Regions from separate parts of the Streptomyces sp. WY228 genome, predicted to be linked through region 2. Evidence: riboswitches for the same ligand, from Rfam matches in the RefSeq annotation. Region 2 holds a riboswitch; the other holds the start of a gene.
What was found. Region 2 has a riboswitch for cobalamin ahead of KV381_RS34115 (CbtB-domain containing protein). Riboswitches for the same ligand answer to the same signal wherever they lie in the genome.

Region 1 (4,402 bases), 2.1 Mb from region 2:
CTGGACGTGCACGGCCTCCTCGAAGAGCTGCCGCGACAGATACAGCCGCGCCTCGGGAGAGTTGATGTGCTTGTACAGCGTCAGCACGAGGTTGTTCGAGACGATCGAGTCACCGGTCGCGAAGAACGCCACCAGCCGGCCGATCATGTGCTGCTCACCCGGCGACAGCTTCGCGAGGTCGGCGACGTCCGAGTGGAGGTCGACCTCCTCGACGGTCCAGGTGTTCTTGATCGCGTCCCGGTAGCGCTCGTAGAAGTCCGGGTAGCGCATGGGACGCAGGGTCAGCTCGAATCCCGGGTCGAGCAGGTTCTTCTCTTCGTTGGTGGTGCTCATTACTGGCAGGCCTCGCAGGACTCGGGGTTTTCGAGAGAGCAGGCGATGGCGTCCGCGTCGGGAGCCGAAGCCTGCTGTACGGGAATGGGGGCGGCGGCCGCCGCCTGGCCGGACGCGGCACGGGCGATCCGGGTCGCCGGGCGCGAACGCAGGTAGTACGTCGTCTTCAGCCCCTGCTTCCAGGCGTACGCGTACATCGAGGAGAGCTTGCCGATCGTCGGCGTCTCCAGGAACAGGTTGAGCGACTGGCTCTGGTCGAGGAACGGCGTACGGGCCGCCGCCATGTCGATCAGACCGCGCTGCGGGATCTCCCACGCCGTGCGGTACAGCGCCCGCACGTCCTCGGGGATCCACGCGAAGCCCTGCACGGAGCCGCTGGCCTCGCGCAGCGCCTCACGGGTGCGGGCGTCCCACACGCCGAGCTTCTTCAGCTCGTCCACCAGGTAGGCGTTGACCTGGAGGAACTCACCGCTGAGCGTCTCGCGCTTGAACAGGTTGGAGACCTGCGGCTCGATGCACTCGTACACCCCGGCGATCGAGGCGATCGTCGCGGTCGGCGCGATGGCGAGCAGCAGCGAGTTGCGCATACCGGTCTTCGCGACCCGGGCGCGCAGGGCGTCCCAGCGCTCCGGCCAGTTCAGCTCGGTGTCGTAGTGGTCCGGGTGCAGCACACCGCGCGCGGCACGCGTCTCGGACCAGGCCGGCAGCGGGCCCCGGGGGGTCCCCCCTGAACCGGAGCCTGTCGGAGGCTCTTGGGGGCGCTCGGCGAGGTCGCAGGAGGCCTCGTACGCGGCCAGCATGATGCGCTCGGAGATCTTCGTGGAGAGCGCGCGGGCCTCGGGCGAGTCGAACGGCAGGCGCAGCTGGAAGAAGACGTCCTGGAGGCCCATCGCACCCAGGCCGACCGGCCGCCAGCGGGAGTTGGAGTTCCCGGCCTGCTCGGTCGGGTAGAAGTTGATGTCGACGACCCGGTCCAGGAAGGTCACCGCCGTACGCACGGTGGCGTCCAGGCGCTCCCAGTCGATCGAGCCGTTCGCGACGAACGCGCCGAGGTTGACCGAGCCCAGGTTGCAGACGGCCGTCTCGCCGTCGTCGGTGACCTCCAGGATCTCCGTGCACAGGTTCGAGGAGTGCACGACCCGGCCCGGCTCGGCGGTCTGGTTCGCGGTCCGGTTGGAGGCGTCCTTGAACGTCATCCAGCCCTGACCGGTCTGCGCGAGGGTCCGCATCATCCGGCCGTACAGCTCACGCGCCGGAATCGTCCTGCGGGCCAGACCCTTGGCCTCGGCCGCGCGGTAGGCCGCGTCGAACGCGTCGCCCCACAGGTCGACCAGCTCGGGCACGTCCGCAGGGGAGAACAGCGACCACTCGGTGTCCGCGTCGACCCGGCGCATGAACTCGTCCGGGATCCAGTGCGCCAGGTTCAGGTTGTGCGTACGCCGCTGGTCCTCGCCGGTGTTGTCGCGGAGCTCCAGGAACTCCTCGATGTCCGCGTGCCAGGTCTCCAGGTAGACCGCCGCCGCGCCCTTGCGCCGGCCACCCTGGTTCACCGCCGCGACGGAGGCGTCCAGCGTCTTGAGGAACGGCACGATGCCGTTGGAGTGCCCGTTGGTGCCCCGGATCAGCGAACCCCGGGCACGGATGCGGGAGTACGACAGACCGATGCCGCCCGCGTGCTTGGAGAGCCGCGCCACCTGGTGGTAGCGATCGTAGATCGAGTCCAGCTCGTCCTTCGGCGAGTCCAGCAGATAGCAGGAGGACATCTGCGGGTGCCGGGTGCCGGAGTTGAAGAGGGTGGGGGAGGAGGGGAGGTAGTCCAGCTTGCTCATCAGCCCGTAGAGCGCGGCGACCTCGTCCAGCGCCCGCACCGACTCGTCCTCGGCGAGGCCCGCGGCCACGCGCAGCATGAAGTGCTGCGGGGTCTCGATGACCTGGCGGGTGATCGGGTGGCGCAGGAGGTAACGGCTGTGCAGCGTCCGCAGGCCGAAGTAGCCGAAGCGGTCGTCGGCGCCGTCCGCCAGGGCCTGCTCGACGAGCTGGTCGAGCGCGGCCGCGTGCAGCGCCACGAAAGCGGCGGTGCGGTCGGCGATCAGGCCCTCGCGGTGCCCGACGGCGACCGAGGCGGAGAAGGACGTCGCGCCCTGTCCCGCGGCCTCGTCCGCGATCGTGCGGGTCAGCAGCCGGGCGGCCAGCCGGGAGTACGCCGGGTCCTCGGAGATCAGCCCCGCGGCGGCCTCGGTGGCCAGCGAGCGCAACTCGGCCTCGTCGGAACGGGCGTTGCGCCCGCGCAGCGCGGCGGCGGCGACCCGGCCGGGGTCGGTGTCGGGCAGATCGACGGTGAGGTCGGTCAGGGTCCGCAGCAAAGCGGTCCCGGGTCCGTCGTTCGGGGCGTTCCCGGCCGTGGTGGACTCGGCGGATTCGGTGGCTGAAACCGGATCGGCGGGCGCGATGGTCACTGGGCTTTCCCTCGCTCGGCAGGGGGCCTGCGGCAGGCGGGGAAGCCGGGCAGCGCGAAGCCCGGGGCGGGGCAGCACAACTGACGGCGTCCACCGGCCTATCCGCGAGGCCCGGACGTCTGGCGTCCGGTTCGGTCGATCCGGACGCGCTGTCGGCAGGTCATCGGACTTCAGGTGTGCAAATACACACTGATCACACCGTTGCGGGACAGTTCCGGATTCGCACCGGATTCCCCTGCGACGACAGCGAGGTCGAGCATACATGTGGGGGCCGCCAGATGCTGCGGCCCCCACATGTTGTGTCGCATCGATTTCATGAGCCCCTCAGGACGTCGCCTCCAGCCACAGCCGGAAGGTCATGAGCCGCAGGCCCGGCACCGGCTCCCAGTCCCGTTCAGGGGTCCGCAGAAAGCCGAGCCGACGGTAGATCCTATGGGCCGAGAGCATGCCCGGCTGCGTCGACAGCACCAGCGCCCGGACCCCGTCGGCGGACCGGGCCCGCTCGATGCACGCCCGCACGAGAGCCTCACCCACGCCCCGTCCGCGCCCCGCGCGGGCCACGGCCAGCATCCGGAATTCGGCCTCGTCCGGACCGGCGATGTCGCGCCACGGCGTGCCGGGAGCGGCATACGTCACACCGCCGAGCACCGTCCCGTCCGCGTCGAGCGCGACCAACACCTCCGCCTCGGCCGCCCGCTGTTCCACCGCCCGCAGCTTGAGCAGATACGGGTCCTGCGGGCCGTCCAGCAGATCGTCGCCGAGATACGCCTCGGCGATGATCCCGCCGAGCACGGCGTACTCGGCGGGTTCCGCCACTCTGATCGTCAGATCCATCAGCCACTCGCTCCCACATCGTTGTTCGGCGCGCCGTCGCCCACCGGCGGCAGATCGCCGCGTTCGACCGGCTGCTGTCCTGCGGCCTCCCCGGCCGGCGGCAGCACCCGGTCCAGTTCCCGGTCGTCGGCGCGGTGGGCGGCCAGCGCCGCCGAACGCAGCGTCGCCCGGTCCGGCTTGTCGCGCGGCCCGCTCACCGTGACCACGAGTTCGCCCTGCTCCCAGGCGTACGCATGGCCCGACTCCGTGGCCCGGTACCACTGTTCGCCGTCCCGCTCGCACGTCACCAGGGGCTCCTGACCGCTTGCGGCCGCGGAGCCCTCCGTACAGTCGGCTTCGGCGTGCGGGCGGCGCTCCACCGACAGCCGGAGCGTTCCGCCGTCCGGCGCGGTGTAGGAGCTGCTGAACCCGTCGTCGCCGAGCACCCCGACCGACTGGCGCGCCAGGGCGTAGCCCGCGGCCTCGGTCACCCACACGTGCTCCGTGACGAGCTGCGCGGCGCTCGCCCGCGCCTCCAGCTCCGCCCGGTCCGGCGCCGGGCCGTCCGAGGAACTCCGGCCCGCCGCCATCGTGTCGGGCGGCGGCTCGGTGCCGCAGCCGGTCGTCGCCAGGGCCAGTGCCAGCGTCAGCGGCAGGGTCAGGAGGAGAGGCCGGAGCCGGGGCGAACGGGAGCGCGATGTCATGGGCGCATCTTTTCGTACGGTGAGGGATCCGTGCACCGGGAAATCGAACGGTGGACGGACGGCGGACAGACCTCCGGGCCGTCGTCCGCTCCATCG
Region 2 (4,402 bases):
ACCTCCACATCCCCCGGACGACCTGGTACGACGGGGTGCGCTTCGAGGAGGTCTCCATCGGCTACCCCAGGGAGTGGCGCGAGCGGGGACACCCGCGCGGCCTGCTGCGGCAGATCCTTCCGTACGAGGGCGATCCCGCCGCACCGGACCGGACCGGCGCCGAACCGTCCGCACGACCGCGCACCCCCGGAGGCGCCGCGTGATCGAGCTGCTGCTCCCCGCCGACGTCTCCTGTGCGGCGACCCGCGCGGAGAGCGTCCCGGACGGAACCCTCTTCCCGGAGGAGGAGGCGCTGATCGCCAAGAGCGTGGCCAAACGCCGGAACGACTTCGCGACGGCCCGTGCCTGCGCCCGGCGCGCCATGGCCGGACTCGGCCTGCCGCCGGTGGCCGTGCTCCACGGACACCGGGGACGACCGCTGTGGCCCGAGGGAATCGTCGGCAGCCTCACCCACTGCGACGGGTACCGGGCGGCCGCGCTGGCCCGTGTGAAGGACGTGCTGTCGCTGGGCATCGACGCGGAACCGCACGCCCCGCTCCCCAGCGGCGTACGGGAGTTGGTGACGCTGCCCGCCGAACGCGAACGGATCGGTCCGCCCGTGGCGGAGGTCCCGGACGAAGACGACACGGGCGAAATCCACTGGGACCGGGTCCTGTTCAGCGCCAAGGAGAGCGTCTTCAAGACCTGGTATCCGGTCACCGGACTCGAACTCGACTTCACCGAGGCCGACCTGACGTTCCATCGGACCGATCGTCCGGGCGGCGACGACGGCGCCCGGGGCGGTGTGGCCGCCGAGGGCTCCTTCGCCGCACGGCTGCTGCTCACCGATCCGGCGCTGCCGACGACGCTGCACGGGCTCTGGCGGATCGAGGGCGGCATCGTCGCCACGGCCGTGCTGGTCAGGCCCGACTGGCGGGACAGCGACGCGGTGTGACGTTGGGTCAGCCGGTGGTGCGACGCGGCGTGACGCTCAGTCGGCCGGGGGAGCGGTCAGGGGGCGGCCCAGGCCCACGTTCCACCGCCCCGACCGGCCACTGAGCCCGGTCAGCGTCAGCGGGGCGACGTCCAGCCGCCAGAACGCCTCCGTCGGCAGCCGCAGTCCATGAACGACCGCCGCCCGGACGACCGCGGCCTCGGCCACCGCCAGGAAGCTCGTGCCGGGCGCGTCCGGTCCGCCGAGGGAGTCCAGCCACCGCCCGGTCCTCCCGACCAGCTCGTGCAGCGACTCGCCGCCGTGCGGCGCCGCCGCGGGGTCGCCGAGCCAGGCGGCCACCTGCGCGGGCTCGGCGGCGGCCACGTCGTCGAGACGGCGGCCGGCCCAGCGCGCCAGATCCCAGCCGGCCAGGGCCGGTTCGGTGCGCGTCCGTGCCGCCAGGCCGAGCGCGGCGGTGGTCTCGCGGCACCGCTCCGAGGGGCCGGTCAGTGCGAGCCCGGCGTCCGGCACCGCGCCGGCCGCGGCCCGCGCGCGCTCCCGGCCGGACCGGTCCAGAGGGGCGTCGCCGTCGAAGCGGGCCTCCCGCAGTGCCGCGTTCATCGCCGGTGAGATCAACATCACCCGTACTGTCATGTTCCTGCCCTCACTCCTTCACCATGGGCCCCAAAGCCCTGTGACCCCAAGGGATCCGTGCTCCGCGGCTCCGCAGATTGGACCATGGCGGTACCTGCGTACAGGCGGTATGGTCACGTCGACCATGACGAGGGTGTGACGGAAGTCCGGTGAGAATCCGGCACGGTCGCGCCACTGTGAACCCGCATCCGTGCGGGGAAGTCAGACCCAGCACCTTCGTCCGAGGCACCACGACTGGGACGCGTGTTCCCACAGGAGGTACTGCGATGGCACAGTCCGCCGTTCCCGCAACCGGAACATCAGCGATCACTCCGATCTCGGCGAAGGCCATTGCCCCGTGGGCAATCTTCTTCGGCATCCTCATGCTCGTCCTGCTGTACTTCGTCGGCGCCGAACAGGGCGCCACCGCACTCATCTCGGGCGAAGGCGTCCATGAGTGGGTCCACGACGGCCGCCACCTGCTCGGCTTCCCCTGCCACTGAGGCGCTTGAGGCGCTTGAGGCGCTTGAGGCGCCTGAGGCACCGGCAGTACCTGCGGCACCTGGAACAGCCAGGGCATCAGCGGACACGGGAAGCAAGAGAAACAGGAAACCATCGTGAACTCCATATCTGTCAGAGCTCTGCTCGTGCGCGGCATGCTCGCGGGCCTGATCGCGGGCGCGCTCGCGCTCGCCGTCGCCTACTTCCTCGGTGAGTCCCAGGTGGACGCGGCCATCGCCCTCGAAGAGGCTCACAGCCACGACCACGGCGGCGGCGAGGAACTGGTCAGCCGCACCATGCAGGCGACCGGTGGACTCGCCACCGGCGTCCTGGTCTTCGGCGTCGCGGTGGGCGGGATCGCCGCCCTCGTGTTCTGTTACGCGCTGGGCCGCATCGGCGACTTCGGTCCCCGGGCCACGGCCGCGCTGATCGCGGGCGCCGCCCTGCTCACGGTCTACGTCGTGCCGTTCCTGAAGTACCCGGCGAACCCGCCTGCCGTCGGCAACCCCGACACCATCGGCAAGCGCACCACCCTGTTCTTCCTGATGGTCGCCCTCAGCGTGCTGCTGGCCGTCGCCGCCGTCATCATCGGCAAACGGCTCGCTCCCCGCCTGGGCAACTGGAACGCCACCGTCGTGGCCGTCGCCGGCTTCGTCCTGCTGATCGGCCTCTCCTACGCCTTCCTGCCCTCCTTCGACGAGGTGGGCAAGGACTTCCCGGCGACTCTGCTGTGGGAGTTCCGGCTCTCGACGCTCGCGGTCCAGGCGACGCTGTGGACCGTCTTCGGCGTGGTCTTCGGCTACCTCACCGAACGTCTTCTGACGCCCGTGGCCCGTGCGGCGACGCCTCGCACCGCGGGTGCGGTGAGCTGAGCGACCCGCATGCGTACGACGGAACCCGCCGGGCCTACCCGGCGGGTTCCGTCGTGTGCGGACAGGGCGACATGGGGATAGGGGGTAGCGGGGGTAGCGATGTCTATTAGCGTTGCTACGTTCGCGGGGTAGCGTCGTTAACGTGATGGTGTTAGCGTTGATCTCGTCGGGTTTCACGGGACCGCCGCGACCCCAGTCGCCAGGAGCACTGCCATGACCGAACAGTCCACGAGCGAACAGTCCACGAGCGAACAGTCCACGAGCGAACAGTCCACGAGCGAACAGTCCACGAGCGAACAGTCCACATCCGCATCGACGTCCGCATCGACGTCCGCTTCGACGCCGGCACCCGCATCCGCGTCCTCCGCGCAGGCCGCACGCACCGATGACGCCCCGCGTCGGGTGGCCGTGGTCACCGGGGGTTCCCGGGGCATCGGACGCGAGAGCGCCGAACGGCTCGCCGCCGACGGCTTCGCGGTCGTCGTCAACTACGCGGGCAACCGGACCGAGGCGGAGGCCGCCGTCGCCGCCATCACCGCCGCGGGCGGTGAGGCCTTCGCCCAGCAGGCGGACGTGGCCGACGAGGCCGCTGTCGCGGCGCTCTTCGACGCGGCTGAGGAGACGTTCGGCGGCGTCGATGTGGTGGTGCACGCGGCGGGGGTCATGGCGCTCGCGCCGCTGGCCGAGCTCGAACTCGACACGCTCGACCGGATGCACCGCACCAACATCCGGGGCACGTTCGTCGTCGACCAGCAGGCCGCGCGGCGGTTGCGTGAGGGCGGGGCCATCATCAACTTCTCCAGCTCGGTGCTGTCGCTGGCGCTGCCCGGCTACACCGCCTACGCCGCGACCAAGGGCGCCGTCGAGGCCATGACGCTGATCCTCGCCCGCGAGCTGCGCGGCCGCGACGTCACCGTCAACGCCGTCGCGCCGGGGCCGACCGCCACCGCCCTGTTCCTGGACGGCAAGGACGAGGAGACCGTCGCGCGGATGGCCGCCCAGCCGCCGCTGGAGCGGCTGGGTACCCCGCAGGACATAGCCGAGGTGGTCTCCTTCCTCGCCGGCCCGGCCCGCTGGGTCAACGGCCAGGTGCTGCGGGCCAACGGCGGCATCGTCTGACCGCCGCCGTGCCGCTTGATAGCGTCCGTCCGGTGAGTACAAGCACCCGCACGCGCATCCTGGAAGTGGCCGCCACTCTGGTCAGGGAATCGCCCGACGGCGATATCTCCACGCGCGCCGTGTGCGAGGCGGCGAAGGTGGGCGCTCCGGCCCTCTACCGCCACTTCGGCGACAAGGAAGGCCTGCTGTCGGCCGTCGTCGACCACGGCTTCGAGAAGTACCTGGCGACGAAGAGGGAGCGGGGCGAGACGACGGATCCCGTGGAGGATCTGCGCCGGGGGTGGGACAGCCACGTCGCCTTCGCCCTCGACAACCGCAACCTCTACCGGCTGATGAACTCGCCGGCGATGCGCACGCCGCCCGC

Region 1: it holds a riboswitch for cobalamin, as region 2 does, so the genes downstream of both, KV381_RS25415 (ribonucleoside-diphosphate reductase subunit alpha) here and KV381_RS34115 (CbtB-domain containing protein) in region 2, are expected to answer to the same signal.

Annotation. Positions count from the first base shown of each region.
Region 1 covers NZ_CP079114.1:5,770,739-5,775,140, forward strand. The annotation lists gene KV381_RS25410 (ribonucleotide-diphosphate reductase subunit beta) at 1-333, opposite strand, end outside; gene KV381_RS25415 (ribonucleoside-diphosphate reductase subunit alpha) at 333-2,789, opposite strand; cobalamin riboswitch at 2,926-3,066, opposite strand; gene KV381_RS25420 (GNAT family N-acetyltransferase) at 3,114-3,623, opposite strand; gene KV381_RS25425 (hypothetical protein) at 3,623-4,306, opposite strand.
Region 2 covers NZ_CP079114.1:7,827,948-7,832,349, forward strand. The annotation lists gene KV381_RS34100 (metallophosphoesterase) at 1-203, shown strand, start outside; gene KV381_RS34105 (4'-phosphopantetheinyl transferase) at 200-934, shown strand; gene KV381_RS34110 (histidine phosphatase family protein) at 971-1,567, opposite strand; adenosylcobalamin (AdoCbl) riboswitch at 1,681-1,830, shown strand; gene KV381_RS34115 (CbtB-domain containing protein) at 1,834-2,049, shown strand; gene KV381_RS34120 (CbtA family protein) at 2,164-2,919, shown strand; gene KV381_RS34125 (SDR family oxidoreductase) at 3,133-4,038, shown strand; gene KV381_RS34130 (TetR/AcrR family transcriptional regulator) at 4,071-4,402, shown strand, end outside.